One region of the Cupriavidus sp. CuC1 genome, then DNA from elsewhere that is predicted to be linked to it. Evidence: riboswitches for the same ligand, from Rfam matches in the RefSeq annotation. Region 1 holds a riboswitch; the other holds the start of a gene.
What was found. Region 1 has a riboswitch for glycine ahead of gcvT (glycine cleavage system aminomethyltransferase GcvT). Riboswitches for the same ligand answer to the same signal wherever they lie in the genome.
Positions count from the first base shown of each region.

Region 1 (14,490 bases):
CGCTCGCGCAGCCATTGTGAGCCAGGCAATTCCGACACGGCCCAGATCAGGTTCTGCTCGCGTGCGTAGTTCAGCTTGCGTGGCACCAGGCGTTCGCTCTGGGTCAGCTTTGCGTCGGAGGCAATCCAGCTGACCGCTAGCGGTTGGTCGAAGTCCGGCGGCGCGAGGTCGGCGTTATGCAGCACCACTGCGGGGTTGCCCACCACCTGATCGCGAAAGAATGCGGGATAGTCAGGCAGCGTCACGCGCTGCGCATGGCGGGCAATCACGCCATTGACCGCCAAGTCGAGCTCCACCTCGGAGATCACCCCCAGGCCGCCGTAGCCGCCAACCACAGCACGGAAAAGTGCCGCATCCTTATTTCGGCTCAGCTCGCGGACATTGCCGTCGGCGCCCACCAGTTGCAGCGCACGCACTGACTCGACCACCGGACCGGCCCCGACGTAGCGCCCATGGCAATTCACCGAGACCGACCCGCCCACCGAGAAATCGCTATAGCTCTGCATCACCTTGACGGCGAGGTCGTGCGGATCGAGGATTTCCTGTAGATCGCGCCAGCGCATGCCGGCCTGCACCCGGGCACGCCGGCCCGCTACGTCCAGCCATACCAGGCGGTTCATCCCGCGCATGTCCAGATGCAGCGAATCGGCCATGGCCACCTGTCCGCCCATGCTGAAGCGCGCACCGCCGATCGATACCGGCCCGGCGCTTTTTCGCAATGCTTGCTGGATCTGCGCCGTGCTGGCCGGCGTGGCCAGCTGCGCCACGCGGATAGGGTTCAACTGGCTGACGTCGTCCACCACCAATGGGTCCGGCGCGCTGCAAGCGCAGCTGGCGCTAGCGCTAGCAAGAGCGGCAGCCTTCAGCAAGCGGCGGCGCTGGCGATCCGGGGCGGATATTGGCGTGGCGGGCAAATGGGCACCTGCAGGAGCAGTCGGGCAGCGGGCCCCCAACATAGCGCAATCTGCAGGCTTGCTCAATCAGAGCAGTCCTAATCAGTCCTAATCAGTCCGAATCGCTGGCAGGCCCGCGGCTTGCAGCGGGGCAATCAGGCCTGTGCGCCCACGTACACCGGCTCGCAGCGCACCTCCGACTTCACCGAGTTGGCAATGAAGCAAGCCTCGTGCGCCGTGTGATGCAGGTGCGCCAGTTCCTCGCGGGTCGGCTGGCGCTCTCCGGAGAAGGTGACCTCCGGCCTGAGCGTGACCACCGCCATGGCCATCCGGCCTTCCGCGTTCTTCGCCATGGTGCCGACCGCGGCATCGAAGTAGCGGTCCACGCAGAACTTGTGCTTGGCGGCGATGGAGAGGAACCACAGCATGTGGCAGCTGGAGAGCGACGAAACAAAGGCTTCTTCGGGATCGACGGCGGCGGCGTCCGACATGGGCAGGGGCACGATATGGGGCGATGAGGATCCTGGCACTTCCACGCCGCCATCGAATCGCAGCAGGTGCTTGCGGCTATAGCGGTTGCCGAGGAAATCCTGCTCGCCACGTTGCCAGAGGATCTCTGCGGTGTACTGGGCCATGTCTTCTCTCTCCATTCAAGTGCCTGCGAAGGCCGATAGCTTATTGCTTCTCGCGCGCGTGCGTCACACCCCGTGCGGCACGCTTTCGCCATCCCGCAGCCCGAGCCGCTGGTTGGCGGGCACCGCCACATCGATCAGCTTCGGCTTGGGCAGGTTCAACTGCCCCATCATCTCGATGAACTGGGTACGCGTGCGCCCAGCCACGCGGCTGTTGTTGGCGCGCTCGAAGCCGATGGTGGATTCGGTGCGGCCCTTGTAATCGTGGGCGGGGTAGACCACGGTGTCGTCGGGCAGGGCGAAGAGCTTCTGCGTGAGGCTGTCGTACAGCGTGCCAGCGTCGCCGGACTGGAAGTCGGTGCGGCCGCAACCGTCGATCAGCAGCGCGTCGCCGGTGAAGACGCGGCGCATCGTGCCGGCGGGCGTGGCTTCTTCCCACAGGTAGCTCATGCTGCCGGCGGTGTGCCCCGGCGTGTGGATGGCGCGCAGCGTCTGCGTGCCGAACTGCAGCGTGTCGCCGTCGATCAGCTGTTTTTGCGCGGGTTGGATGTCGCAACCCGAGGGGGCCGCGGTGTGCGCCCCGGTTTGCAGTGCAACATGGCCGGCGGAGGTGATGTGGTCCGCGTGGGCATGCGTCTCGACCACCCACGCCAGCGTGGCGCCGCTGGCCTGCAGCAGCGCCATGTCGCGCTCCAGTTGGTGGTCTACCGGGTCGATCAGCAACGCCTGGCGCGTGGCCGCATCGATCAGCAGGTAGGTGAAGGTGGACGAGGTTTCGTCAAATAGCTGATGAAAGGTCTGCATGGCTGTGGCCGCCAATGGGGGAAGAACGCTACATGATAGCGCCGCCCGCAGGCGTGTCAGCCGATATTCACCACTTCGCTGATCTGCATCACGGGCACCGCATCGGTGTAGTTGGGCATATCGAGCTGCAGCTCGTTGCCGACGGCCTTTGACGCCGCGACGAAGGCCGGCAGCGACTCGAACAGGAAACTGAACACCACCGTAAAGGCCGGATCCGAGCCCGGCGCGCCGCCGCTCAGGCCGCGCTCCACCGACACGCCGTGGTAGCCCGGATGCGGGCCGAACAGCGCGACGGCGCGCGGCACGTGCCGTTGCATGTAGTAGTCCATATCGAACCGGCCGCCCTTCCTATGCGGGTAGAGAATGCTGATCTTGACCATGCCGGACTCCAGTGGGTTGGGGTGGATGCGCGGCTAGCGTAGCAGAAAGCGCGTGATCGGATTTGCCGGGGCGATGCGCTCAGCACTCCACGATATTCACCGCCAGCCCGCCGCGCGCCGTTTCCTTGTATTTGGTCTTCATGTCGGCGCCGGTCTCGCGCATGGTCTTGATGACGGAGTCGAGCGACACGTAGTGCATGCCATCGCCGCGCAACGCCATGCGCGCCGCATTGACGGCCTTCACCGACGCCATCGCATTGCGTTCGATGCAGGGTATCTGCACCAGCCCACCGACCGGGTCGCACGTCAGCCCGAGGTTGTGCTCCATGCCGATCTCGGCCGCGTTTTCCACCTGCTCGGGCGTGCCGCCCATCACCGCGGCGAGCGCGCCGGCGGCCATCGAGCAGGCCACGCCGACTTCGCCCTGGCAGCCCACTTCGGCGCCGGAGATCGAGGCATTGAGCTTGTACAGCATGCCGATCGCACCGGCGGTCAGCAGGAAGTCGATCACGCCTTGCGAGTTGGCGCCCGGCACGAAGCGGTCGTAGTAATGCAGCACGGCCGGGATGATGCCGGCGGCGCCGTTGGTGGGCGCCGTGACCACGCGGCCGCCGGCCGCGTTTTCCTCGTTGACGGCGATCGCGTACAGGTTGACCCAGTCGATCACCGAAAGCGGATCTGCCAGCGAGCGCTCGGCGTGCTCGGTCAGGTTGCGGAACAGTTCGGGGGCGCGGCGCTTGACCTTGAACGGGCCCGGCAGCTCGCCGTCGGTGCGGCAGCCGCGCGCCACGCAGGCCTGCATCACGGCCCAGATCCGCAGCAGGCCGGCATTGACCTCGGCCTCGCTGCGCCACACGCATTCGTTTTCCATCATGAGCCGCGCGATGCTCTTCTTGCTGGCGGTTGCCATCTCCAGCATGGCGCGTCCGCTGCGGAAAGGATGCGGCAGTTGATGGTCCGCTTCCAGGATCTGCGTATTGGCCGCGCCCGCGGTGATGACGAAGCCGCCGCCCACCGACAGGTAGCGGCCTTCGCGGATGGTTTCGCCGCCGGCATTGAAGGCGTGGAATTTCATGCCGTTGGGATGCTCGGCCATGGCCTCGCGGCGATAGAAGACGATGTGCTCCTTCTCCACGAAGGGCACGGGGTGGGTGCCCAGCAGCGACAGCGTGCGGCTCGCGCGCAGCGCGGCCATCCGCAAGTCGATGGTGTCGGGGTCGACGGTGTCGGGCGCCTCCCCCAGCAAGCCAAGAATCACGCCCTTGTCGGTGCCGTGGCCGCGGCCGGTGGCGCCGAGCGAGCCGTACAGCTCGATGCGCACGCTGGCCACCTGCGGCAGCAGCCCGTCGCGGGCCAGCCCCTGGGCAAACATCAGCGCCGCGCGCATCGGGCCCACGGTGTGGGAACTGGAGGGACCGATGCCCACCTTGAACAGATCGAAGACGCTGACTGCCACGAGAGGCTCCTGGGGGCTGGCTGGCGCCGGATTCAGACCGGCGCGTCCATATCGTTGTTAATGGGGGCGCGCCACAGCGAGCCTGCCGCGTTGGGCGGGGTGGGGGGCGCGTCTTTCTTTACCAGCACGCTGATCGTGCCGTCATTCTCGAGAATCGCGAAATGCACATCGGCGACGCGCTGGCACCCGGCATGCCGCAGCGCCTTGTGCAGGTCGTCGCGTGTGACGAGCGCGCGCTTCATCACGTCGGCAAACACCAGGCCATCGTGGATCAGTACCTCAGGCCGCCCTTCGACGACGTTCTCGATGCGCCGGCTGCGCCAGCTCAGCCACGCCAGCACAAGGTTGGCGGCGACCAGCGTCACCGCCAGGATCAGCCCTGCGGCAACGGAGTTGTCCCCGGCGTTCATTGAGTTCTGCACGGCGTTGGACAGCACCAGCAACAACACCAGGTCGAGCGATGTGAGTTGCCCGATCTGGCGCTTGCCGGAAAGCCGCAGCAGCACCAGCAGGCTGCCGTAGACGATCAGTCCGCGCAGGACGAATTCCCACCATGGGGCGCTGAGATTCCACATGCGTGCTCCGTTTTTCCGGGCACGGCCGGGTGGCCGCGCATCCACACCGAGCATAGCGCGTTGGCAAGGCGCGCTGGCAAAACGCCGGGGTTGCCGCGACGAGCAGCAGCCCCGGCTTCATACCAGCTTACTCTTCAGCGTACTCGCTCATCGGCACGCATGCGCAGAACAGGTTGCGGTCGCCGTACACGTTGTCCGCACGGCCAACCGGCGGCCAGTACTTCTGCGTGCGCAGCGCGGCCACCGGGTAGGCGGCTTCCTGGCGCGTGTACTTGTGCTCCCACGCGTCGGCGGTGATCACCGCGGCGGTGTGCGGCGCGTTCTTCAGCGGGTTGTCCTCACGGTCGAAGCTGCCGTCTTCCACGCGGGCGATCTCGGCACGGATGGCGATCATGGCGTCGATAAAGCGGTCCAGCTCATGCAGGGCCTCGCTCTCGGTCGGCTCGATCATCAGCGTGCCCGGCACCGGGAAGCTCATGGTGGGAGCGTGGAAGCCGTAGTCCATCAGGCGCTTGGCCACGTCCTCGTTGGAGATGCCCGTGGTCTTCTGCAGCGCTCGCACGTCCAGGATGCACTCGTGCGCCACCAGGCCGTGCTGGCCGGTGTAGAGCACGGGGAAGTGCGGCGACAGGCGGCGCGCCACATAGTTGGCGGCCAGGATGGCGTTCTCGGTGGCGGCGGTCAGGCCGGCCGAGCCCATCATGGCGATATACATCCACGAGATCGGCAGGATGCTGGCCGAGCCGAACGGCGCGGCGGACACGCCGCCGATGCCCTGGTCGTCGCGGCGATAGCCCACGCTGTCCTGGTTGGGCAGGAAGTCGGCCAGGTGCGCGCCGACCGCCACGGGGCCAACACCCGGGCCGCCACCGCCGTGGGGGATGCAGAAGGTCTTGTGCAGGTTCAGGTGGGACACGTCACCGCCGAACTGGCCCGGCGCGGCGGTGCCGACCATGGCGTTCATGTTGGCGCCGTCCACATAGACCTGGCCGCCGTGCTTGTGCACGATGTCGCAGATCTGCTGCACGCCCTGCTCGAACACGCCGTGCGTGGACGGGTAGGTGATCATGATCGCGGCGAGGTTCTTGCTGTGCTGCTCGGCCTTCTTCGCCAGGTCGTCCAGGTCGACGTTGCCATCTTCGTCACAGGCCACCACCACCACCTTCATGCCGGCCATTTGCGCGGACGCCGGGTTGGTGCCGTGCGCGGAGGACGGGATCAGGCAGATGTCGCGATGGCTCTCGCCACGGCTGGCGTGGTACGCATGGATGATCAGCAGGCCGGCGTACTCGCCTTGCGAGCCGGCATTGGGCTGCAGGCTCACCGCGGCGTAGCCGGTGGCGGCGCACAGCATGGCTTCGAGCTGGTCGATCATCTCGCGGTAGCCGACCGTCTGGTCCAGCGGCGCGAAGGGGTGGATCTTGCTGAACTCGGGCCACGTCACCGGGATCATCTCGCTGGTGGCGTTGAGCTTCATGGTGCACGAGCCCAGCGGGATCATGGTGCGGTCCAGCGCCAAGTCCTTGTCGGCCAGCATGCGCAGGTAGCGCAGCATTTCGTGCTCGGCGTGGTGCGTGTTGAAGACCGGGTGGGTCAGGTAAGCGCTCTGGCGTGCCAGGCCAGCGGGATAGGCATCCTGCGCGACGGCTTCCAGCACATCGAAGTCGGGCACCGGCTTGCCGTGCGCGAAGATTTCCAGCAGGGCGACCACGTCTTCCCGCGAGGTGGTTTCGTCCAGCGAGATGCCGATGCGGGTGGCGCCGGCGTGGCGCAGGTTGATGCCGCGGGCGGTTGCCGAGGCGTGGATGGCTTCCGTGTTGAAGCCGGTTTCCAGCGTCAGCGTATCGAAATAAGTGGCATTGGTGCGTGCGTAGCCCAGTTGTTCCAGGCCACCGGCCAGCGTGGCGGCCAGGCGGTGCACGCGCTGGGCGATGCGCTTGAGGCCTTGCGGGCCGTGGTACACGGCGTACATGGAGGCCATCACGGCCAGCAGTACCTGTGCCGTGCAGATGTTCGAGGTGGCCTTCTCGCGGCGGATATGCTGCTCGCGCGTCTGCAGGGCCAGGCGGTATGCCTTGTTGCCTTGCGCGTCGATGGTCACGCCAACCAGGCGGCCGGGCATGGAGCGCTTGAAGGCATCCTTGACCGCCATGTAGCCGGCGTGCGGCCCGCCGAAGCCAAGCGGCACGCCGAAGCGCTGCGAGTTGCCCACCGCCACGTCGGCGCCCCATTCGCCGGGCGCGGCGATCAGGGTCAGCGCCAGCAGGTCGGCGGCAGCCACCACCAGGCCGCCGGCAGCATGCACGGCGTCGGCGATGGCGCGGTAGTCGGCGACATCGCCGTTGACGCCCGGGTACTGCAGCAGCACGCCGAAGGCATGGGCGCCGGCCGCTTCAGCAGCGGGGCCGACCTTGACTTCGATGCCCAGCGGCAGGGCGCGGGTGCGTACCACTTCCAGCGTTTGCGGCAGCACGTCGTCCGCCACATAGAAGGTGGTGGAGGCGTGCTTGTTGACGCGCTGCAGCAGCGTCATGGCTTCGGCCGCGGCGGTGCCTTCGTCCAGCATGGAGGCATTGGCGATGTCCAGGCCGGTCAGGTCGGTCACCATCTGCTGGAAGTTCAGCATGGCTTCCAGGCGGCCCTGGGAGATCTCGGGCTGGTAGGGCGTGTAGGCGGTGTACCAGGCCGGGTTCTCGAAGATATTGCGCAGGATGACGCCCGGGGTCAGCGTGTTGTAGTAACCCTGGCCGATAAAGCTCTTGAGCACGCGGTTCTTGCTGGCCAGCCCACGCAGCTTGGCCAGCGCGGCTTCTTCGCTCAGCGGCGCGGTGAACTCGCCCAGCGGCATGCCGTCGCGGCGGCGGATGGCGGCGGGGATGACGGCGTCGATCAGCGCGGCGCGGCTGTCATAGCCCAGCACCTTGAGCATGTGCTGTTGTTCGGCGGCATCGGGGCCGATATGGCGGGAGGCGAAGGCGTCGCGCGCCTCCAGTTCGGCCAGCGTGGGCCGGGCAACTTGGGCGGCAGTCATGGGCAGGGGGGCGTTCATGGCAAGGATCTCGTGGGAGCGGTGCGGCGGGTGGTCGGCCCGGCGCGTCGCGTCAATCTTCATCCGTCATTCCCGTGGCGGCGGGAATGACGGTCTGGCATCAGGCGCCGACGTTGGCTTTGTAGGCGTCGGCCGACATCAGGCCGTTCACGTCGTCGCTGTTGGCCGGCTTGAGCTTGAACAGCCAGGCGTCGAAGGCGTCGGCATTGACGCTTTCCGGCGCGGCGGCGGCGGCATCGTTGATGGCGATGACTTCGCCAGCCACCGGGGCGTAGATGTCGGATGCGGCCTTGACCGATTCCACCACGGCCAGCGCGTCGCCGGCGCCGACCGACTTGCCCACTTCCGGCAGCTCCAGGAAGACGATGTCGCCCAGCGCGTCCTGCGCGTGGTCGGTGATGCCGATGGTCAGCGTGCCGTCGGCTTCGACGCGCACCCACTCATGGGACTCGGTGTATTTCAGGTCGGCGGGGAAATTCATGGGATTGCTCCAGATTCAATTTGTTTTTCAGCGCCAGCCGGGCGGGGGGTGTCGATCGTCGATCGGGAAACCGCCGGCAGGCGCGCTGTGACCGGTGCGAGCGTCAGCTCACGAGTGCCTTGCCATTGCGCACAAACGGCAGTTTAACCACAGTCGCGGCGAGTTTGCGGTCGCGGATCTCGACCTGCACCTCGGCGCCGACGGCAACGTCGAGCGGCAGGCGGGCAAAAGCGATGGATTGGCTGAGCGAGGGGCTGAAGGTGCCGCTGGTGATTTCGCCTTCGCCGGCCGGCGTGATGACCTTCTGGTGGGCGCGCAGCACGCCGCCCGCCTTTCCGTTGGCCGGACGCAGGATCAGGCCGACGAACTGCCGGGTCTTGCCGCCGGCGACCAGGGCCGCCTTGCCGGTGAAGTCCCGTTCGCTTTGCAGGTCCACGGTCCAGGCCAGGCCGGCGTTGAGCGGCGAGGTGTGGATATCCATGTCCTGGCCGTACAGGTTCATGCCGGCTTCCAGGCGCAGCGTGTCGCGCGCGCCCAGGCCGGCGGGGCGAACGCCCTCGGCGATCAGCTTTTCCCACAGGCCGGCCACGTTCTCGGCCGGCACTACCAGCTCGAAACCGTCTTCGCCGGTATAGCCGGTGCGTGCCACCATGACTTCGCCGAGGGCGGGGTCCTGCACCACCACGGCGTTGAACGGCTTCAGGGCTTCGCTGGGCTGGGTCGAGGGGAAAGCGCTCCACACCTTGGCGCGGGCGTTGGGGCCTTGCACGGCAACGATGGCCAGCGGGGCCACGCCGTCGGGCGCATTGTCGCCCCGGCGCGGCGTGATCTTCACGCCGCTATTGGTGGCGGCGTTGCGTGCGGCGATCCATTCGATATCGTTGTTCGCGGTGCCGGCGTTGACCACCAGGCGGAAGTGGTCCTCGGCGAAGAAATAGACGATCAGGTCGTCGATGACGCCGCCCTTTTCATCCAGCATGCAGGAGTACAGCGCCTTGCCCGGCGTTTGCAGCTTGTCGACATTGTTGGCCAGCAGGCCGCGCAGGAAGGGGCGCACATTGGCGCCCTTGAGGTCGACCACGCACATGTGGGAGACGTCGAACATGCCGGCATCGCTGCGCACGGCATGGTGTTCCTCGATCTGGGAGCCGTAGTTGACCGGCATGTCCCAGCCGCCAAAGTCGACCATGCGGGCGCCGAGGGCGCGGTGGATGGCGTTGAGGGGCGTGGCCTGGAGCGTCATGGAATCCTCGGGGGAAGGCAAATCTCGGTTCGAAAACGAAAAAAGGGCCATCCACCGCAGGATTCGGCGCGCCATGGCGCTGCCAAATCCGCTGCGGCGGATGACCCCTCTGTCCTCGATACCTGAGAGATTACAAGGCGGATCCCGGTTGCTGGAAACCCAAACCTTGCGCGCCCCTTCGGTGGGCACGCTCACCATGGCTGTCGATGGAATCGATCAGTGGCGGGTGCCGCTCTCCAGAGTACGGCGTGCATCGTGTGCATGTTGCAAGCCGATCCAACCAGTCCATGGTGCCTGAGAGTTTTCGGGTGATACCCCTTCGGCGGCGCAAGATATGCGCGCTCTCCCGGTCAGATGCGCGCAATTTACGGGAGCGTCCTGGCTTTGTCAACGCACCCGGCCGGCGTCACTGTCCTGCTGCGATGCACTACCGCCCGCGATGGTTGGGTGTCGTAACGTTACCGATGACACCGCCTACCGCGGCGCCGCCCAGGGTGCCTAGTGCGTCACCGCCCGTCAGGACTGCGCCACCCACTGCGCCAACGCCAGCACCGATTGCGGTGTTTCGCTGCTTTGGTGTCATATCGGCGCAGCCCGCCATGCCAGCTACCGCGATACCGATCAAGACCGCCTTGCTCAGGGAATGCAGGGTGTTCATGATTGCCTCCAGCGTGTTTGCCCCCAACGTATGGTGAAGTGCATCCGGCACGGCTCACACTTTGGCCGGACATAGAAATTAGACGTGCCAGAAAGGCCGCGGCTCCCGGGCTTACGAAGTGTTACGTGCCGGTGAGTACACTCTTTTCCGTCCAAGGCCCGGCCATGGCCGCGTGTTAACATCCAGCCTCCGCCCAGCAATCGCGCATGCCGCGTTGCGCATCCGTCATTACCCGCCTCGCATGACCCACGGACTCAACCCTGCCCAATCCGAAGCCGTTCGCTACCTCGACGGCCCCTGCCTGGTACTCGCCGGCGCCGGCTCGGGCAAGACCCGGGTGATCACACAGAAGATCGCTCACCTGATCGAGGACAAGGGCTTCCAGCCCAAGCACATCGCCGCAGTGACCTTTACCAACAAGGCCGCCAAGGAGATGCAGGAGCGCATCGCCAAGCTGATGGAGGGCAAGACTACGCGCGAGGGCAAGCGCATCCCCATCAAGCAGATCACGGTCAGCACGTTCCACTCGCTGGGCGTGCAGATCTTGCGGGCCGAGGCGGAGCACGTGGGGCTGAAGCCGCGTTTCTCGATCATGGACTCCGACGATTGCTTCGGCATGGTGCAGGAGCAGCTTGCCTCCACCGACAAGAAGCTGATCCGCAGCGTGCAGAGCACCATCTCGCTGTGGAAGAACGGCATGGTCGATCCCGAGACCGCCATCGCCCAGGCCGACAATCCCGACGATCACCAGGCCGCGCTGATCTACCGCAACTACGTGGCCACGCTGCACGCCTACCAGGCGGTGGATTTCGACGACCTGATCCGCCTGCCGGCCGAGCTGTTCGCGCGCAACGAGGAAGTGCGCCTGCGCTGGCAGAACCGGCTGCGCTACTTCCTGGTGGACGAGTACCAGGACACCAACGCCTGCCAGTACCAGTTGCTCAAGCAGCTCGCCGGCGGCTCGCACCTGCGCGCGCCGGCCTTCACCGCGGTGGGCGACGACGACCAGGCCATCTACGGCTGGCGCGGCGCCACGCTGGACAACCTGAAGCTGCTTCAGACCGATTTCCCCGACCTGAAGGTGGTCAAGCTGGAGCAGAACTACCGCTCCACCGTGCGCATCCTGGAGGCGGCCAACGCGGTCATCTCCAACAATCCCAAGCTGTTCGACAAGAAGCTGTGGAGCGAGCACGGCATGGGCGACCCCATCGCCGTCAACCCGATGAACGATGAGGAGCACGAGGCGGAATCCGTGGTGTTCCGCCTGTCCGCCCACAAGTTCGAGCGGCGCGCGCAGTTCCGCGACTACGCCATCCTGTATCGCGGCAACCACCAGGCGCGGCTGTTCGAGCAGATCCTGCGCCGCGAGCGCATTCCTTATGTGCTCTCGGGCGGGCAGAGCTTCTTCGACAAGGCCGAGATCAAGGACATCTGCGCCTACCTGCGCCTGATCGCCAACCCGGACGACGATCCTGCCTTCATCCGCGCGATCACCACGCCCAAACGCGGCGTGGGCAACACCACGCTGGAAGTGCTGGGCACCTTCGCCGGGCAGGCCAAGGTGTCGCTGTTCGAGGCAGCCATGATGGGCGGCATCGAAGGCAAGCTGCAGCCGCGCCAGCTGGAGCCACTGCGGGTGTTCTGCGAGGCCATGGTGCGCCTGGCCGGGCGCGCGGCCAGCGATCCCGCCACGCAGGTGCTTGACGACATGATGGAAGGCATCCACTACGAGGCCTACCTGTACGACACCTTCGACGAGCGCCAGGCCCAGTCGCGCTGGACCAACACGCTGGAATTCCTCGACTGGCTCAAGCGCAAGGGCACCAAGCCGGAAGCCACGGGCGAGGCGGAAGAGGCTACCGGCTTCGACACCGCCGACGGCTTCGGCGACGAGGGCAAGAACCTGCTGGAGCTGACCCAGACGGTGGCGCTGATGAGCATGCTCGAAGGCCGCGAGGAAGATCCCGACGCGGTGCGCCTGTCGACGCTGCACGCCTCCAAGGGGCTGGAATATCCGCACGTGTTCCTGGTCGGCGTGGAGGAGGGCATCCTGCCCCACTGCCGCGAAGACGAAGACATGAGCGACGAAAAGATCGAGGAAGAGCGCCGCCTGATGTATGTGGGTATCACGCGAGCCCAGCGCAGCCTGCACCTGAGCTGGTGCAAGAAGCGCAAGCGCGCCCGCGATACCTATTCGTGCGAGCCCTCGCGCTTCATCGGCGAGATGAAGCTCGAGGAGGCGCCCGCTATCAAGGACGAAACGCCCGCCATGAGCCCCAAGGACCGCCTGGCCGGGCTCAAGGCCCTGCTGGGAACGCCCGGCGCGCCAGGCAAGAACCCGGCATGACCGGCGCCGGCATGGCGTGCCCCATGCCGGTGCCGAACGTACAAAGTCGATACATTAGCCTACAAGGGGGACATGACCCCCGCCCGATGTCCGTCTAACATCGCCAGTGCCTGGCCCGATGTACTGGACCAGGTGCCGCGTCGTTCCGTCCCTTCGGAGCGGCGTGGCCGGGCATTACGCCCGACTTCTTCCCTGTTCAGCGCCTCCGCACCTTAAGTCCGGGGGCGTTTTTTTAGGGAATCCGCCAGATCCTGTGGCTGTCAGGGGCGCGCGATGCCCAGGGTGAATTCGCCTTCCAGCGTGCTGGCCGCGTCCCGCAGGCGGCGTACCCGCAGCAGGTTGGGGCGCGCGCCGGCGATGCCGTCCTGTGCGTTTTGCACTGGCGAAGCGCCCCGCGCGCGATACGCGGCATGCTGGAGGTGCACCTCGCGGTTGAGGGCATCGTCGAAGAACAGCTGGGTGGTCAGCACCTCGGTCTTGCCGAGATGGATCTTCAGGTGGATATGCACCGCGCGCGGCGCGTACCAGCCCGGGTAGATCGTCAGGAATTGCGTGGCGCCATCGGGGCCGGTGGGCTGCACGCCGCGCAGGAAGCGGGAGGCGCTGGCGGGCACGGCGTGCATTGCGCCACCGTCCGGGCCTGGGCCTTGTTCCGGCCCTGGGCCGGGGCTGCCCGCAGGTGGCGGCGGCATGCTGCGCTGGTCGTAGCCGCTGTAGCTGCCGCCGGCATCGCAATGCCAGATGCTGGCCAGCGCGCCGGCCACGGGCGCGCAGCCGCGGTCGGTGTCCACCACGACCAGCCTCAGCCGCAGCAACTGGCCCGGCCGGCCATCGCGGATATCGCGGCGCACCAGCGCCTGGTCGATATAGAACGGGCCCTCGGTCATGGCCGGCGTGAGCAGGCAGGCGGCGGGTTGCGCGGCGGCATCGCCCGCCAGCCCCATCAACCCGGCGCCGAGGGATCCTCCCAGAACGCCGCCGAGGAAGCGGCGGCGGCCTGCGTTTTCCGCGAGCGGGCCTGCGTGGTCGAGGGGCTTATTGGGCATCTGGCACTCCTGGTCGGTGAGGTTCCGCAGCGCCGGGTACGCCGAACGGGCCGTTCGCGCCGAAGGCGCAGGGCATGGGCGCCGGTCCGTGGCCGGGCATCGGGCCTGCCATGGCGCCGGGGAACGGGTGGGGACCGGGGCCGAACGGGCCCGGCGGCGAGCCCGGCATGCGACCCTCCGGCATGTCGCGCAGACGCTTGCGCTGGCCGGCTTCCAGGCTTTCTTCAAACGCGATCCAGCGATCGCGCGCGGCGCGGCGATCCTTGTCGAGCGCGTCGTGCAAGCGGTCTTCCCGCTCCGCGCGGGCGCGCAGCGACGGCTCGAGCCCCTCCGACAGAGCGGGGCCGCCACCTTCGCGGATAAAGCGCGCCTGCAGTTCCAGCGCGTGCGCATGCGCTTCCCGCGCCGCGGCCCGGGCGGCTTGCCAGAGGGCGGCCTGGGCAGGCGTGAGCGCCAGCGCTTCGGGCAGCGATGCGGGTGCCGCCGGCTGGCCGGGGCCGGCAACGGCCGGCGCGCTGGTCTGCAGCGCGTGCGCCGGCAGCGTCAAGGCGCAGGCGCCGCACAGCACGGCGAGGGACGGCAGGGAACGCAGTCGGGGCAGTAAGGCTTGGGGCTGGGTCACAAGGATTCTCCATGGAGGTCATGCGGGGAGAGGCCCGGGATCGCCGACGTGATGCCGATGGCTTCAAGCATAGCGGGGCGCCGGGCTGCCGTTGCCTGCTTGTCAGGAACTTGCAGGCACAAAAGCGGCGGGATAACGACATGACATCTTAGAAAGGCTAGCCCCCTGTTGCTTGAGCGCTTGGTCAGCACGCGCAAGCAATGCCGTACAAAGCGAGTCCCCGGGGCGGGCCGCTTTGTATCAAGCCCGGTACAAAGCGGCCACACCCTGCCTATCGGGCCGTCAAGCCGGGCTGGTAGAGTCA
Region 1 covers NZ_JBIUHC010000004.1:98,203-112,692, forward strand. Annotated here, with positions in the region: gene ACGLHR_RS02765 (FAD-dependent oxidoreductase) at 1-800, opposite strand, end outside; gene ACGLHR_RS02770 (OsmC family protein) at 1,049-1,528, opposite strand; gene ACGLHR_RS02775 (MBL fold metallo-hydrolase) at 1,592-2,329, opposite strand; gene ACGLHR_RS02780 (EthD family reductase) at 2,386-2,709, opposite strand; gene ACGLHR_RS02785 (L-serine ammonia-lyase) at 2,789-4,165, opposite strand; gene ACGLHR_RS02790 (DUF421 domain-containing protein) at 4,198-4,740, opposite strand; gene gcvP (aminomethyl-transferring glycine dehydrogenase) at 4,868-7,789, opposite strand; gene gcvH (glycine cleavage system protein GcvH) at 7,890-8,270, opposite strand; gene gcvT (glycine cleavage system aminomethyltransferase GcvT) at 8,374-9,513, opposite strand; glycine riboswitch at 9,613-9,763, opposite strand; glycine riboswitch at 9,785-9,872, opposite strand; gene ACGLHR_RS02810 (hypothetical protein) at 9,941-10,171, opposite strand; gene ACGLHR_RS02815 (UvrD-helicase domain-containing protein) at 10,413-12,518, shown strand; gene ACGLHR_RS02820 (protocatechuate 3,4-dioxygenase) at 12,779-13,564, opposite strand; gene ACGLHR_RS02825 (hypothetical protein) at 13,554-14,186, opposite strand.

Region 2 (14,490 bases), on a different contig from region 1:
GGGGTTCGACGCGGCGCTGCGCGCGAACCGGCTGTCGCTGGAGGACACCAATCGCATTACCGGCGTCCCGGTCGACAAGCTCAAGCGCGCGGCGGAGTGGGCCTACAAGCCAAAGGCGTCCGGCCACCGGCCGCATACGATGCATGCCTATGAAAAGGGCATCATCTGGGGTAACGACAACTACCTCATCCAGTCCGCACTGGTGGACCTGGTCCTGGCCACGCACAACGTTGGCCGGCGCGGCACGGGCGTGGTGCGCATGGGCGGGCACCAGGAGGGTTATGCAAGGCCACCTTATCCTGGCAGCACGAAGATTTACGTGGACCAGGAGATCATCCACGGCAAGGGGCTGATGTACACGGCGTGGGGCGCCAATCCATTCCAGACCACACTCAATGCGCAGGAGCACCGCGCCGTGATCCTGCGACGCACCGCGGTCGTGCGAGAGGCGATGGCACGCCAGCGCGGGGCCACCGTGCCGCAGATGGCGGATGCAATCTACGACGCCGTGAAGAGCAAGGGCGGGCTGTTTCTGACCAACATCAATTTGTATCCCACCAGCCTGGCTGACGCCGCGCACCTGATGCTGCCGGCCGCCCATCCGGGCGAGATGCACCTGACTTCGATGAACGGCGAGCGCCGGATGCGCTTGTCGGACCGGTTCATGGATCCACCGGGCACTGCGCGCCCGGACTGCTTGATCGCCGCCGATATCGCCAATACGCTCAAGCGGCTGTACGAGGCAGAGGGCAAGGGCGAGATGGCCGCGCGCTTTGGCGGCTTCGACTGGCGGACCGAAGAGGATGCTTTCAATGACGGCTTCCGCCAGGCGGGCCAGCCCGGCGCCGTCCCGATCGACAGCCAGGGCGGCAAGACCGGCAATCTGGTCACATACGAGCGGCTGCGTGCAATGGGCAACAATGGCGTGCAACTGCCCACGAAGGAATACCGCAACGGCCAGTTGATCGGGACCGAAATGCTCTACATGGACGGCAAGTTCGATACGGCCGACGGCAAGGCCGAGTTCAAGCCGGCGACCTGGCCCGGGCTGCCGAAGCCTGTCGCCGAGCAGAAGGCCAAGTATCACTTCTGGATCAACAACGGCCGGGTCAACGAGGTGTGGCAGACGATGTACCACGACCAGTTCAACGAATTCGTGCGCGCGCGGGTGCCCATGGCCTATCTCGAGATCCATCCAGAGGACGCTCGGGCGCTGGGCGTGACCTCTGGCGACGTGGTCGAGGTCTATAACGACTACGGCTCCACCTATGCCCTCGCTTACCTGGAGCCGGACATCAAACGCAACCAGACGTTCATGCAGTTTGGTCATTTCAACGGAGTCATGGGGAACGTGACCACGTCGTGGACCGATCGCAATGTTGTGCCGTATTACAAGGGCACCTGGGCGGACCTGCGCCGCGTTGGCAGCATGCAAGACTTCAAGGAGACGGTAAGCTTCAAGCGGCGACGCTTCGACCGCGCCTAGCGCGAACCCGGCCGGCGGCGCACCAACTCATGCCGGCTGGCCGGCGCGCGCACCTTTCCGATCACGTCACGTTGGCATCGACCGCGCCTACTGTCGAGTTGGAAGACGCCTTGCCCCGCGCTTGGCGCGCTTGCTTTTGATCCATTCTTCCAATATTATGGAATTATGGAAGAAAACGATGTGGTCCGCTCCCTCGCCGCGCTGGCCCATGGCCTGCGCCTTCAGGTTTTCCGCCTGCTGGTGGTGGCCGGGCCGTCTGGTTTGACGCCCGGTGCGATCACCGAGCAGGTCGGGGTGCCCGGTGCGACGTTGTCCTTCCACCTGAAGGAATTGATGAATGCCCGTCTGATCACGCAAGAGCGTGAAGGGCGGCATCTGATCTATCGCGCCGCGTTTGAGCACATGAACGACCTGCTTGGCTTCCTGACGGCCAACTGCTGCCAAGGGGAGGCCTGTTTCGAGAATACCGCCGGCACCGTTTGCGAGTGTTAAAGGGAAACTCCAATGAAGCGCTTTCACGTCCACCTCAACGTCCAGGACCTCGGCAAGAGCATTGCCTTCTACTCGAAGCTGTTCGCGGCCGAGCCGACGCGGATCGAGAGCGACTACGCAAAATGGATGCTAGAGGATCCGCGAGTGAACTTCGCCATCTCCACCCGTGGTGGTGAGCCTGGCGTGGATCACCTGGGGTTCCAGACCGACAACGCGCAAGAGCTGGTGGCGCTGAAAGACCGCGCGGAAGCTGCCGATATGGCGCTGCTTGATGAAGGGGAGACGACCTGCTGCTACGCACGCAGCGAGAAACACTGGGTCACGGATCCCCAAGGCATCGCGTGGGAGCATTTCCACACGCTCGGGAACGTACCGGTGTTCGGTGAAAGCCGGCCTGCGGAAGCTTCTACTGCAGACTCGGCATGTTGCGCGCCGCGCGCCCCACAGGGCAAGCCGATTGGCATCGCCGTGAAATCCAACTCGTCGTGCTGCTGAAGGCCATCATGAGCGAAAAGACCTGTAACGTGCTGTTCATCTGCACCGGGAATTCGGCGAGGTCCATTCTCTCCGAAGGGCTGATGAACCATCTGGGCAAGGGGCGCTTCCAGGCTTACTCGGCTGGCAGCCACCCGACGGGTATTGTGAATCCCCTTGCACTGGCGACCCTGCGGCGCTACGGGCTGCCGACGGAAGCCTTCCGCAGCAAGAGCTGGGACGAGTTCTCCCAGGATGGCGCACCGCAACTCGATTTTGTCTTCACGGTCTGCGACAAGGCCGCCGGAGAAATGTGCCCGGTATGGCCCGGGCAGCCGATGACGGCCCACTGGGGCGTGCCAGACCCGGCCGCATGCGATGGGACTGAGGCGCAGAGGCAGCAGGCGATCAACGATGCCGCCATCACGCTGAAACGACGCATCGAACTGTTCCTGTCCCTACCTATCCTTAAGCTCGATGCCGTTGCCCTTCAGAAGGCAGTGCGCGATATCGGGCAAAGCTGACCATTGCTAGCAGTGCTTATGACAACCAACGTTCTAATCCTCTGCACCCACAACTCAGCGCGAAGCGTACTGAGCGAAGGCATGCTCAACCATTGGGCAAAGAAGCTGGGCAAGAATGTCCGTGCCTATAGTGCGGGGAGTGCGCCAAGTGGCCGCCTGAATCCGTTCGCCCTCGAAGCGCTGACCAATGCCGGTGTTGACGTCAGCGGCTATCGCAGCAAGAGCTGGGACGAGTTTGTCGGCGAAGGCGCGCCTGAGATGCACATTGTGATCACCGTGTGCGACAGCGCGGCCGCAGAGGAATGCCCATACTGGCCGGGCAGTCCGGTGAAGGTGCATTGGGGGTACGTCGACCCGTCGAACGCGCCCGGTGGGGATGACGGTAAGCGTCAGGCCTTCGAGCTGACACGCCAGGCCATCAGTTATCGCATGTTGCAATTGCTGCAGTTGCCGCTTGAGAATCTGAGCAAGGCCGATCTGCAGCAAGTCTTGACCGCCATTTCGAAGAGCTAAGCATCATGGCAGACCTGCCTCGCAAACTTGGGGCGGAAGCCCTTGGCACGGCGCTACTGCTGGCCGTTGTCATTGGTTCGGGAATCATGGCCGAGCGCCTGGCCGGTGGCAATGTCGCCATTGCCTTGCTGGCCAACACACTCGCCACCGTGGGCGGCCTCTATGTGTTGATCGAGGTATTCGGTCCGATCAGTGGAGCGCACTTCAACCCGGCCGTCAGCGCGGTCATGGCGGTCCGGGGCGAACTGCCCATGCCGGCCCTGCTGCCATACATCGTGGCCCAACTGCTCGGCGCCGTGCTCGGCGCGTGGCTGGCCCACGCGATGTTCGACATGAGCATTCTGCAGTTTTCCACCAAGGTGCGAACCGGCCCCGGCCAGTGGATCGCGGAAGCAGTGGCGACGGCCGGCCTGCTTCTGGTCATCCTGCGGGCGCCGAATGGGCGCGCACCCGCCATGGTGGCGAGCTACATCGGCGCCGCGTACTGGTTCACCGCTTCCACTTCCTTCGCCAATCCGGCCGCCGCCTTCGGTCGGATGTTCAGTGATACGTTTGCCGGCATCTCGCCTGCGAGCGCGCCTGGATTCATGGTCGCCGAGTTGGTTGGCGCTGCCGTCGGACTGGCGCTGCACAGCGCGTTCGAGCCTCGCACGAAGAGCGCCGGTCATCCGAACGTGATCGAGTCCTCAGGTCAACAGGACCGAGCTCCAGGGGCGCGCGAGAACATCTAGGGTCTCGCCAGGAGCGCGGTGGCCGCTGCGTGGTTACGCAGCTCCAAATCCATTCCATCCGTAACGGCAGCGCCCAGCCACACCGGCTGGGCGCTGCCGTCTTTCATGGTGCGGTCTGCGCCTATGCAGTCCGGGCGGCGACGGCGCCTGCGCCTTGCCATTGGCAGGGGGGGCAACCACATTAGGGATTCTCATCGTCCGAGACGACGCGGGCCTAGTGCCCTGTGCGGGCTTCGAGGACTATGGCACTGAGAGCGCCGTCGCTCAAGTTGTCTTGGCGGCCGGCCTGGTTCGTTTTGCCGACTTGGGCTCGCATTCGAACGGCGTTACGTTGCAACCGTTAGGGTTGCCCTCGCAGCAGTGTTCGGTGAGGAAACCTATGAGCTCGTTGATCTGGTCATACTGGGCCTGGTAAATGACGAACCTGCCTTCCTGGTGGCTCCTTATCAGCCCGGCGTGGACGAGTTCCTTGAGATGAAACGAGAGGGTGGCCGGCGGCAGCCCCAACGCCTGGCCAATCCGTCCGGCGTTGACGCCTTCCAGGCCCGCTTGAACCAGCAGGCGGAAGATCGCCAGGCGAGATTGCTGCGCGAGCGCGGCTAGGGCTTTGACGGCGGAGGCACTTTGCATTGGTTGTTGCATTTGGGGAAGCGATTCCACGTATTCTCCGTCAGTTTTCAGACGGACGGTTGCTTCCTGGCATGGATGCATGGAAACAAATATGATCTATTGTGCACTCTGTAGTGCCGGGATTCCCGCATCACTATGAAGGCGCAAAGCGCTGTCGACTGGCGCGTCAGTTCACTCGAAGATCTCGACAAACGGCTTCTTGTCAATCACGGCCGCGCGGACCTTCTCGCGTAGCAGAGAGACGAGATCTCGCTCATTCATCAGCAGCATGTCGATCTCGCGCAGCGGGCGAGCCAAATAGTGAGAGCTCTTTAGGGTGGGGTTTTCATGCTTCTAGCTGCTGTCGCGGCTGTACGGTGTTGGCCGTTTTAGAACGTGTGAGATGTCACTTTTCTTTACTCGTAAAGAAAAGTAACCAAAAGAAAGCGATCCTTGCAGGAGGCTGGCTTGTCGGGGTTGCGCAGCCCAATGGTTTCGTCGTCAGGCCCCGGGTTTTAATTAACTCGTGCCGTTACCGGTTTAAATGGCCACGATCCTTTTAATGACGCTGGTTTCGTGGTGAGGCCCCCGGTAGCGGCATCCTTGCCCACTCGCCCATCTGCCGGTACCGGTGCGAAGCACCACGATATATCACGTCGTGATGGTTTCGTGGTGGGGTGGGGCGCGGTGGTGATACCATCGGATTTATTCCTCGGTGCCACCGCGCCCACGACGAAAACGGGATGCTTGCAACTTCGTGGCCGCCCGCGCCGCGAGCGACAGACGGCTTGAAATTCGTGGTGGTGGCTACCGGTGGGGGCCACCACGAAACCCTGGGCACTGGCAGCGTCGTGATGATCTAAACTGGTAACGGCACGAGGTCATTAAAACCCGGGGCCGTACGACGAAATCATTGGGGTCCCCAATGACGCCACGCCAGCCTCCTGCAAGGATCGCTTTCTTTTGGTTACTTTTCTTTACGAGCCCGCGAGTAAAGAAAAGTGACATCTCACACGTTCTAAAACGGCCAACACCGCCCAGCCGCGACAGCAGCTAGAAGCATCAAAACCCCGCCCTAAAGAGACACCCCCGCGTCAGCGGGCCACAAGCAATACACATCGCACACTTCCCCCAACCTACAATTCCTGCTCCAAGCTCAACAGACTTTGCGAACGAATCAGCGGAACGGGACACTGATATGTATTGACCGAGTCAAGTGCTGAGTTCCTTGTTCATAGTGATAGTCCAGTGTGTTTGGGCCAGGCCCGGCGGTTCTTCGACGGTTGATCATTCTGATATGCGCGGGTTGGCTACCGAATGACAAACGATTCGTCGAGGAGCTGCCTCGGTCTAGCGTCGAGGGTTGTGCTGTTTCCAGTTGCCTCCTAGTGTCCGCGAGGGTTCTCCACCGCTGCCGGACCTGGCCCAAACACACTGTGCTGTATCGGTTCGCTTAGGCCCTGCCGATCTCTGGCAAGGCGCGGGCGAGCGCCCGATGCATCTCCTTGAGCAATATTTGCGGTGGTCTTGCGCCGGAGATGCCCTGGACGCCGTTGAGCACAATGTTAGGCACGCCAAGGCCAGGGCGTGGTGGTAGCGCATCCGCTTCGCGCAGCGCCGGCAGCCAGTCCAGATCCATGCCTGCGGCGGCTTCCGACGCTTGCGCCATCGGGATGCCGCAGGCGATGGCCGCTCGGTGCAGCACGCGCGGATCGCCGAGATCTTCCCCGCGCAGGAAATAGCCTTCAAACAGCCTGTCGATGAGCGCCGATGCGGCTGCCCGTCCGCAGGTCTGAGCGGCAAAGCGGATCAGGCGGTGCGCAAGCACGGTGTTGGGCAGGGTTTCGATGCGGTCGAGCTCCAGCGCGATGCCGGCCTCGCGCGCCGCGGCGCATACCTGCGCCTGGCGCCTGGCCAGCGCTTCGGCGCTGCCCAGCCGCGCAAGATAGAAGTTGCGGTACGGGATACCGGCGGGCGGTATCGCCGGGAGCAGCGGACAGCTTCGCCATTCGATCGTGACGGCGACGTCGGCCCGCTCGTGGCCAAGCCGGGCGAGTGCCGCTTCAAGATGGCGTTTGCCGATCATGCACCATGGGCAGATCAAGTCAAAGTCAACCTGGACCAGCAGGGAATCCGGGTAGTTCATGGCAGTCTTCCCGAAGGGTTATGCTGCCGGCGACGGCCCGGCGCTGCCGCGAGCACTTGCGCGCGCTCCGCGGCGGTCATCTGATCCCAGCGGCCGATTTCGAGCAGTGTTCTGCTGCAGCCCTGGCAGTAACGGCCGGCCAGGTCCATGCGGCAGATATTGATGCATGGATCGCCAACGGGGTTGGGGTGATTCATCACTGGCTCCCGGTTCATCAACCTGAGGAATTGGGGTAGACGGCAGGCCAGCGCGAAGCCACCGCGCCGGCCCGGCGGCAAGGCTTCAGGCAGCCGCGCGCAGCGGCAGGTTCTTCTGCCCTGCCGTGCGGTTTTTCACCATGCCGTTGATGCGCGGTGGACGAAGTTGAAGAATTTGAATGGATTGGGACCATCGAATCCGCCCCCGATGCCGGTCAAGGTGAGGTTCAGCGGCGGTGCGCAAGCCGGCGATCAGCTCATTGAATTTGGACAGCCGCTTGGAGCCTTTGCCGTCCAGTTCCCGCACGTGCAGGTGCAACACCGTGGCGCCCGCGTTGTAGCAGTCAACGGCTTTCTGAACCTGTTCCTCCATGGTGACGGGAATGTCCTCGGGAAAGTCCTGGGGCATCCATTCCGGGCCATAAGGGGCAACGGTGATCACCACTTTGTCCATGTTCTCGGGATGCAGGGAATCGTCAAGGAATTGCATAAATCGCCTCCGGCTGGGCTGTGCTTGTCAAGGGAGCTGCCATGCCTGGAGTATCGGTGAACGCCGTGTTCCGATTTGACTATTCGGGACATTCGATTTACATTTTGGGACAGCCAGGGAAAACACGGTGTTCGACTAATGTCCTACTATCTGCGCAGCGCCAGCCTTACCAACTACGTTGAAGTGGCGCGCGCCGTCGACCTGGATCCATACCAGCACCTGCGGGCGGCAAAGATCAGCCGCTCGGTCTTGCTGGATCCCGATATCCGGATACCCGCGGCATCGGTTGGCCGGCTGCTGGACACGTCGGCGAGGGCAGCCAAGGTGGACGATTTCGGCCTGCGCATGGCTGAGTTGCGCGAATTCTCCAACCTGGGGCCGCTTGCCTTTGTGGTACGCGAGGAGCCGACGCTGCGCCGCGCGCTGGAGTCGATGGTCCGCTACATGGGTTTGCAGAACGAGGCGCTTTCCATGCGCATGGAGGAAGGCGACGGCGTGGTGATGATCCGGCTGCAGGTGCTAAGCGACCAGCCCGGTACGCTGCGCCAGGCCAGTGACCTGGCGGTCGGCGTGATGTTCCGCATGCTGCGCCTGTTCCTGGGGCAGTCGTGGCGCCCGCGCAGCATCTGTTTCACGCATGCCGCGCCCGCCAGCACGGCCACGTTCGCACGGGTGTTCGGCATGCCCACGGCATTCAACCAGGACTTTGATGGCATTGTCTGCCTCGCATCGGACCTGGAGGCGCCTTTGCCTTCGTATGACCCGGTGATGGCACAGCAGGTGAAGCGCTATCTCGGCACGCTGCTGGCGCAGTCGACGGCCGCCACGATGTCGGACAAGGTGCGCAAGCTCGTCTATGCGCTGCTGCCCACGGGGCTGTGCTCAGTCGAGCGTGTGGCCCAGCACCTGAGCGTCGACCGGCGGACCGTGCACCGCCGGCTCGAGCAGGAACATACGACTTACCTGGCAGTCCTCGCCGAGGCACGTGCCGACCTGGTGATCCGGTACATCGAGAACGGCGAGCGTCCGCTTTCCGAAGTGGCTGCGCTGCTCGGCTTTTCGTCGCTGAGCGCGTTCTCACGCTGGTTCAGTGGCCGCTTTGGGTGCAGTGTGTCGGCGTGGCGCGCGCAGGGGCGGCGCTCAGATGGCTAAAAAAGCCGCTGGCTAACCCGCAGCGCGGCGGCGGCCAAGGCGAGCGTCGGGCAGCCCGCTACGGTGCGGTCAGAACTTGTGGCGCACGCCTGCGGCAACGCCAACCATGCTGCGCTGGTCGCATCGCCGCGACCAGGCCCGCGCGATCGGTTCCCAAGCCGTAGTAGCGGGAAAGGAAGCTGGACATCCATGCCAGCAGCGCCCCCATGACGAGCAACTGCAGCGCGCTGCCCGCATAGGCGCAGAGAATGGAGGGCGCCGCAAGGAGTTCGTACAGCCTCTGGCGAGGTTTCAGGCACTTCGGCGATGCCCACACTGCCATAGGCCGCCTCGCCAATGCCTACGCACAGCCGTGCAATGAACATCTGTCCAAAGCGAATCAGCGTCATGTGCGTTAGCAGACGTTCGCGGCGAGAACTAGCATGCATTCTAAAGATCCCTTGGGAGGTTCCTCTCAACCTTCCTTCGCCTTGCCGCATCTCCTTCTGTGCGGCGAGGCGTTTTTCGTCCCCTGATTGCCGCGCGCAGGGTTACCTGGCACTCCCGGGGCGTGGGAGCGGTTTATATCCGAGGGCAGGAACCACGACGGAAATGGAGCCGATTGTCGTCCTTGGGCCGTGCTACGATTCTCTTGAACAACTGGAGAAGGCTATGGATCTCCAAGGCTTCACGTACTACAAAGATCACTGGTATGAGGCTAGCGCAACGTCGCCAACCGGTGGACCTTGGCAGGGCGAGGTGACGATCTGTGCAAAAGCGGCGGACGGAAGCTCGATCAAGATCTTCGAGCACGAACCTGTGCCTGGGCAGTACTTTTCCGAAGGCGAGGCGTGGCAGCATGCGCGCGACTATGCCGAGAAGCTGATAGACGAAGGCCGGGCGAACCCAGGCGCTCTCTGATTCGCGCGCCGTATCCCCATCCGGGTCAACCACGCAGCGTGCTGCGGTCCTCCGAAATCCGGCGAGGCACATATGGACTTCAAGTACAAAGGCCGGGATATCTCCATCCAGACGATAAGGGTCGCGGGTGATCGGTGGGACTGGTCCTATGTCATCCGTGGGCACGGACACAGGCAAAACACTCGGGAGCCTGCAGCCTCGGAAGATATTGCGATCGATGATGCATATCGAGCCGCGAAGCGAGAGATTGACCATATTGCCGTTGACAGTGACGATTAACATTTCTGAAATCCGCCACCCCCGCCCAAAAGCTCGTCTCCCAAACACTGGTGCCCGTCGCCGCATGCTAAAGAAAAACGCGCCCTGGCAAGGCGGCGGCGCGAGGTGCGAACGGGAAATGCAGAGTGACTGCATGCAGGCAGGCGATGGTGACGCGTTGGGTGTAAAAGTTGCAATCCGATGGTTCTGACCCCGAGGCGGCACGCTGACAAAAAAAGAAGGCGCGGTGGTGCCGCGCCTTTTGGTGCCGAGACTCATACACGGGGAGCGTACAGTCGGGAGAGGAAAAAATCCTCAGAGTCCAATCTATGTCAAAGTCCGACAGATAACAATCATTCCGAAATAACATCAGATTTAACAGATTTGTCACATTATCCGGCCGACCGGGATGATTGGCGGGTGTGGTTGCGCTTCGACTCGCTGACTTATCTCTGGTAATTTATCTCTCCCTATCTCGACAACTCCTTTGTTTTGAGCCAACCAATGCCCGCACGTTTAAGGCCGGCATACGGCATAGCTTTCCTCAAACAAAGCAGGGGTGTTCCAGGAATCGAATCTGCTGCATCTTGTGCGATGCAGTAGGAAACAGTCGCCCTGTTGCCGCTGCAAACGCCTTTCGAGAATTGGAGCGCCCTCATACGACAGACAGCGGCGCAGGCGACAGATCGAGCATGATGCGAAGCTCGACGTTGTCCGGGGCGCGTGGCTGCCACATGCGACCGATGACCACAAAGATGATTGGTTGTCCCGGGAACTGGATCAGGTCGCCGATCACCGGCGTTAGCGCGCCGGTGTGCGGTGTCAGGTCCAGGTCGATGTCTCTGGCTGCGGCCTGTGCAGCCGGGGTGAACTCAAGGGTGATCGTGAGTTTCATTCGGGCCCCTTCGTGGTTGAGAAGGTCGGATTCCTCGTTTGTGCTAGCTTGCCAGCAAGCCCAAGATCTTGCTGGCGGGCGCGCCGGACGCGCGTCGGGCCAGCAGATCATGCGCGGTGCCTCGACAAGGGTACGGCTTGCGCGGCTCGCTTTGTAGGAAATGCCTTCTCGTAACTTGTACTTTGAATATTAGGGGGATCCACGTGTTTCAGAGGCGTCTGACTGCGTCGTGAAGCCGGCGTCGGAGAGCGCAGGGAAGGCCGAACCCGACGGGCTGCACGGGAGGGCCGCGCAAAGGCACCGGGGGCGGCACTGTCGACCAGACTGGAGTCCCCGATGCCAAAGGCCGCTAATATCAACGCCCTGTTATCAACGCCCTGTTCGGACCTGGCATCTCGGCCGCCTGACAGGTTCTCCTTGAGCGGGCAATAAAAAGTTCCTCACGCGGACATGACTAATGCTAAAGTTCTGCATCGCGCCGCCGGAGACTCGCTTGGTAAAGCAGGCAGGCATCCAACGGCCGCGACGCAAAGTTGATATCGGGAGAGACCGCCTGGCCATGCTGCCAGGCAGCGCCGAAGGAGCAACCGCCCCGGAAACTCTCAGGCAAAAGGACCGATATCACGTTTGAACTCTGAAGAACCCCGGCGCTCGTCAGCCGGCGGTACCGAAGGAGCAAGCGATCCGCGCCACCCCAAAGTGGCGCATCGTGAATCTCTCAGGTCAAGGACAGAGGGGGCGTCTTTCGCGCATGTCGCGCAAGAGGCTCCCACTCGACGTCCTGGAACCAAAGAGATGAGAACAATTGCCGTTATCGGTGGTGGCATCACTGGCGTGACCACTGCCTACGCACTCGCCAAGCGCGGTTTCTCGGTCACCCTGCTCGAAAAACACCGCTATGCCGCCATGGAAACCTCGTTCGCCAATGGCGGCCAGCTTTCCGCCTCCAACGCCGAAGTCTGGACCCACTGGTCCACCATCCTCAAGGGCATCAAGTGGATGCTCAAGAGCGATGCGCCGCTGCTGGTCAACCCGCGCCCGAGCTGGCACAAGCTGTCCTGGTTCGCCGAGTTCATCGCCGCCATTCCCCAATACCGCAAGAACACCGTGGAAACGACGCGCCTGGCGATTGCCGCGCGCGACCACCTGTTCGCCTGGGCCGCGGCCGAGGGAATCGATTTCGACCTGAAGAAGGAGGGCATCCTCCACATCTATCGCGACAAGGCGGGCTTCGACCACGCTGGCAGGGTATCGAAGCTGCTGGCCGAGGGCGGCCTTGCGCGCCATGCCGTCACACCGGAAGAGATGCGCGCCATCGAGCCGACCCTGGCCGGCGAGTACTACGGAGGCTATTTCACCCAGAGCGATTCCACCGGCGACATCCACAAGTTCACCAGCGGCATGGCCGCGGCGATCGACCGCCTGGGCGTGCGATGCCTGTACAACCAGGATGTCCAGTCGGTCAGCACTGATGGCCGGCAGGTCGCCATCGTCAGCAGCGACGGCCAGCAGACCGAATCGCGCGTGTTCGACGGCGTGGTGGTCTGTGCCGGCACCGCCAGCCGGGCGCTGGCCGCCAGCCTTGGCGATCGCGTCAACATCTATCCGGTCAAGGGCTATTCGATCACGGTCAACCTGAACGACGCGCAAAGCCAGGCTGCCGCGCCCGTCGTCAGCCTGCTCGACGATGAGACCAAGCTGGTCACCAGCCGCCTGGGCGTCGACCGCTTCCGCGTGGCGGGCACGGCGGAGTTCAACGGCTACAACCGCGACATTCGCGCCGACCGCATCCGTCCACTGGTGGAGTGGGTCAACCAGTGCTTCCCCGGTGTCAGCACGCGTAGCGTGGTGCCTTGGGCCGGCCTGCGGCCGATGATGCCTACCATGCTGCCGCGCGTGGGCCGGGGCCGTGCGTCCTGCGTGTTCTACAACACCGGCCACGGCCATCTGGGGTGGACGCTGTCGGCGGTCACCGCCGACATGATCGGCGATGTCGTGCAGCAAGCCATGGGCGCCAAGCGCGTGCATGGCGTGCAGGATAGGGTGGCGCTGGTTAGTCCTTGACAGGCTGCCAGGGACTGGCAAGGGCCGGCAATCGGGCCTGAAGCCAGCCAACGCGTTACACGCCGAGCGCGGCCATATTCTCCACCCGCAACGTCTGCGGGACCGACAGCGAGATATCGGCCGCGCGCAGCCGCTTCAGGATCTCGAACAGCAGGTCGCTCTTGGTCGCGGTGGCGATCCGCGGGCTGCCTACGTAGCCCGTCACGCTAAGCGTGATCCCGTTCGGCGCCAGCTGGCTGAACGTGACGGATGGCGCGGGCTTGTCGAGAATCGCCTCATTCTCCCGATAGGAGTCGAGCAGCAGTTCGCGCACCTGTTCGGGATCGATGTTCAACGGGAAGGTGAGCAGCAGCGTCGCGACGCCTTGCGTGCTGTTGCTCATCGTCACGTTGCGCAGGTTCTGCGAGATCAGCTGCGAGTTAGGCACGATCACGGTGGAGCGGTCGCCCAGCAGGATCTCCGTCGCGCGCACGTTGATGCGCTTGATGTCGCCTTCCACGCCGCCGATGCTCACCATGTCGCCGACCTTCACCGGGCGCTCGGTCAGCAGGATGAGGCCCGACACGAAGTTCTTGACGATCTCCTGCAGGCCGAAGCCAATGCCGACGGACAGCGCGCTGACGATCCAGGCCAGGTTTTCCCATCTGACGCCCAGCAGCGATAGCGTCAGCAACACGATCAGCACGTAGCCGATGTTGCTGAACAGCGTGACGAGCGAGGCGCGCAGGCCTGCTTCCATGCAGACTTTCGGCAGGAGTTCCGCATCCAGCCAGCGCCGCACCGAGCGCAGCAGGTAGATGCCGACCGACAACGCGATGACAGCGTTCAGGATGCGGTCGGGCATGATGTTGAGGCTGCGCAGCCGCTCCCCGCCGAGCATCGTCAGCAGGCTGTTGAGCAGGTCGCTCGGCGTGGTGCCGAAGCCGCCGGTCAGCAGCGCAATGACCGCCACCAGGAGCAGCAGGCTGGTGCCGATCCCCGACAGCACCGTCGACGCTTGCTCGAGATGGCTGTCCCCGAGGCCGAACAATTGCTTGATGACCTTGCCGCTCGGATGGTGCGCGCTGAACACGCTTTCGCAGACGTCGCGGGTCAGTTGCGTCAACAGGTACAAGCTGCACAGGACGATGTCGATCCACACGAGCTCATAGGTCAGGAAGCGCGCGAACGTGATATAGCCGATCAGCAGCGCCAGCAATGAGGCGACGACCGTCACCGTCACGCCAGCGTGAATCAGGCCGGCGAAGGTGGAGCGCGCTTCAGGCCGCTCGCCCGCCGCGGCTAGCATCGTGCGCACGCGGTTGGCGCGCAGCAGCGCTGCGCCGATTGTCAGCACCACCACAAGCGACACCAGGCCGCGGCCTAGCAAGGTCACCTGCAGGCTCGTATCCGCGGTCCGGTTGAGTTGCTCGAGCGTGCCGGCAATCAGTAGCAGGCCCGCGAGGGCGGTCGGGAAAGGACGCATCGCCAGCGCGACCTTGTCGGCGAGCGCCGGCAGGCGCCATGAGGGATGGCGCGTGCACAGCAATGCCCGTCCCAGGCCCGCGATCAGCGCGCTC
Region 2 covers NZ_JBIUHC010000047.1:28,008-42,497, forward strand. Annotated here, with positions in the region: gene ACGLHR_RS20830 (arsenate reductase (azurin) large subunit) at 1-1,486, shown strand, start outside; gene ACGLHR_RS20835 (ArsR/SmtB family transcription factor) at 1,652-1,978, shown strand; gene ACGLHR_RS20840 (ArsI/CadI family heavy metal resistance metalloenzyme) at 1,991-2,473, shown strand; gene ACGLHR_RS20845 (arsenate reductase ArsC) at 2,482-2,976, shown strand; gene ACGLHR_RS20850 (arsenate reductase ArsC) at 2,995-3,489, shown strand; gene ACGLHR_RS20855 (MIP/aquaporin family protein) at 3,495-4,220, shown strand; gene ACGLHR_RS20860 (ArsR/SmtB family transcription factor) at 4,485-4,850, opposite strand; gene ACGLHR_RS20865 (hypothetical protein) at 5,022-5,147, opposite strand; gene ACGLHR_RS20870 (DsbA family oxidoreductase) at 6,283-6,975, opposite strand; gene ACGLHR_RS20875 (DUF1289 domain-containing protein) at 6,972-7,172, opposite strand; partial or broken gene ACGLHR_RS20880 (3-keto-5-aminohexanoate cleavage protein) at 7,360-7,662, opposite strand; gene ACGLHR_RS20885 (AraC family transcriptional regulator) at 7,801-8,814, shown strand; partial or broken gene ACGLHR_RS20890 (hypothetical protein) at 8,936-9,188, opposite strand; gene ACGLHR_RS20895 (hypothetical protein) at 9,406-9,714, shown strand; gene ACGLHR_RS20900 (hypothetical protein) at 10,628-10,867, opposite strand; glycine riboswitch at 11,398-11,495, shown strand; gene ACGLHR_RS20905 (D-amino acid dehydrogenase) at 11,663-12,931, shown strand; gene ACGLHR_RS20910 (DUF3772 domain-containing protein) at 12,987-14,490, opposite strand, start outside.
Region 2: linked by a shared signal. The riboswitch ahead of ACGLHR_RS20905 (D-amino acid dehydrogenase) and the one ahead of gcvT (glycine cleavage system aminomethyltransferase GcvT) in region 1 are both predicted to bind glycine.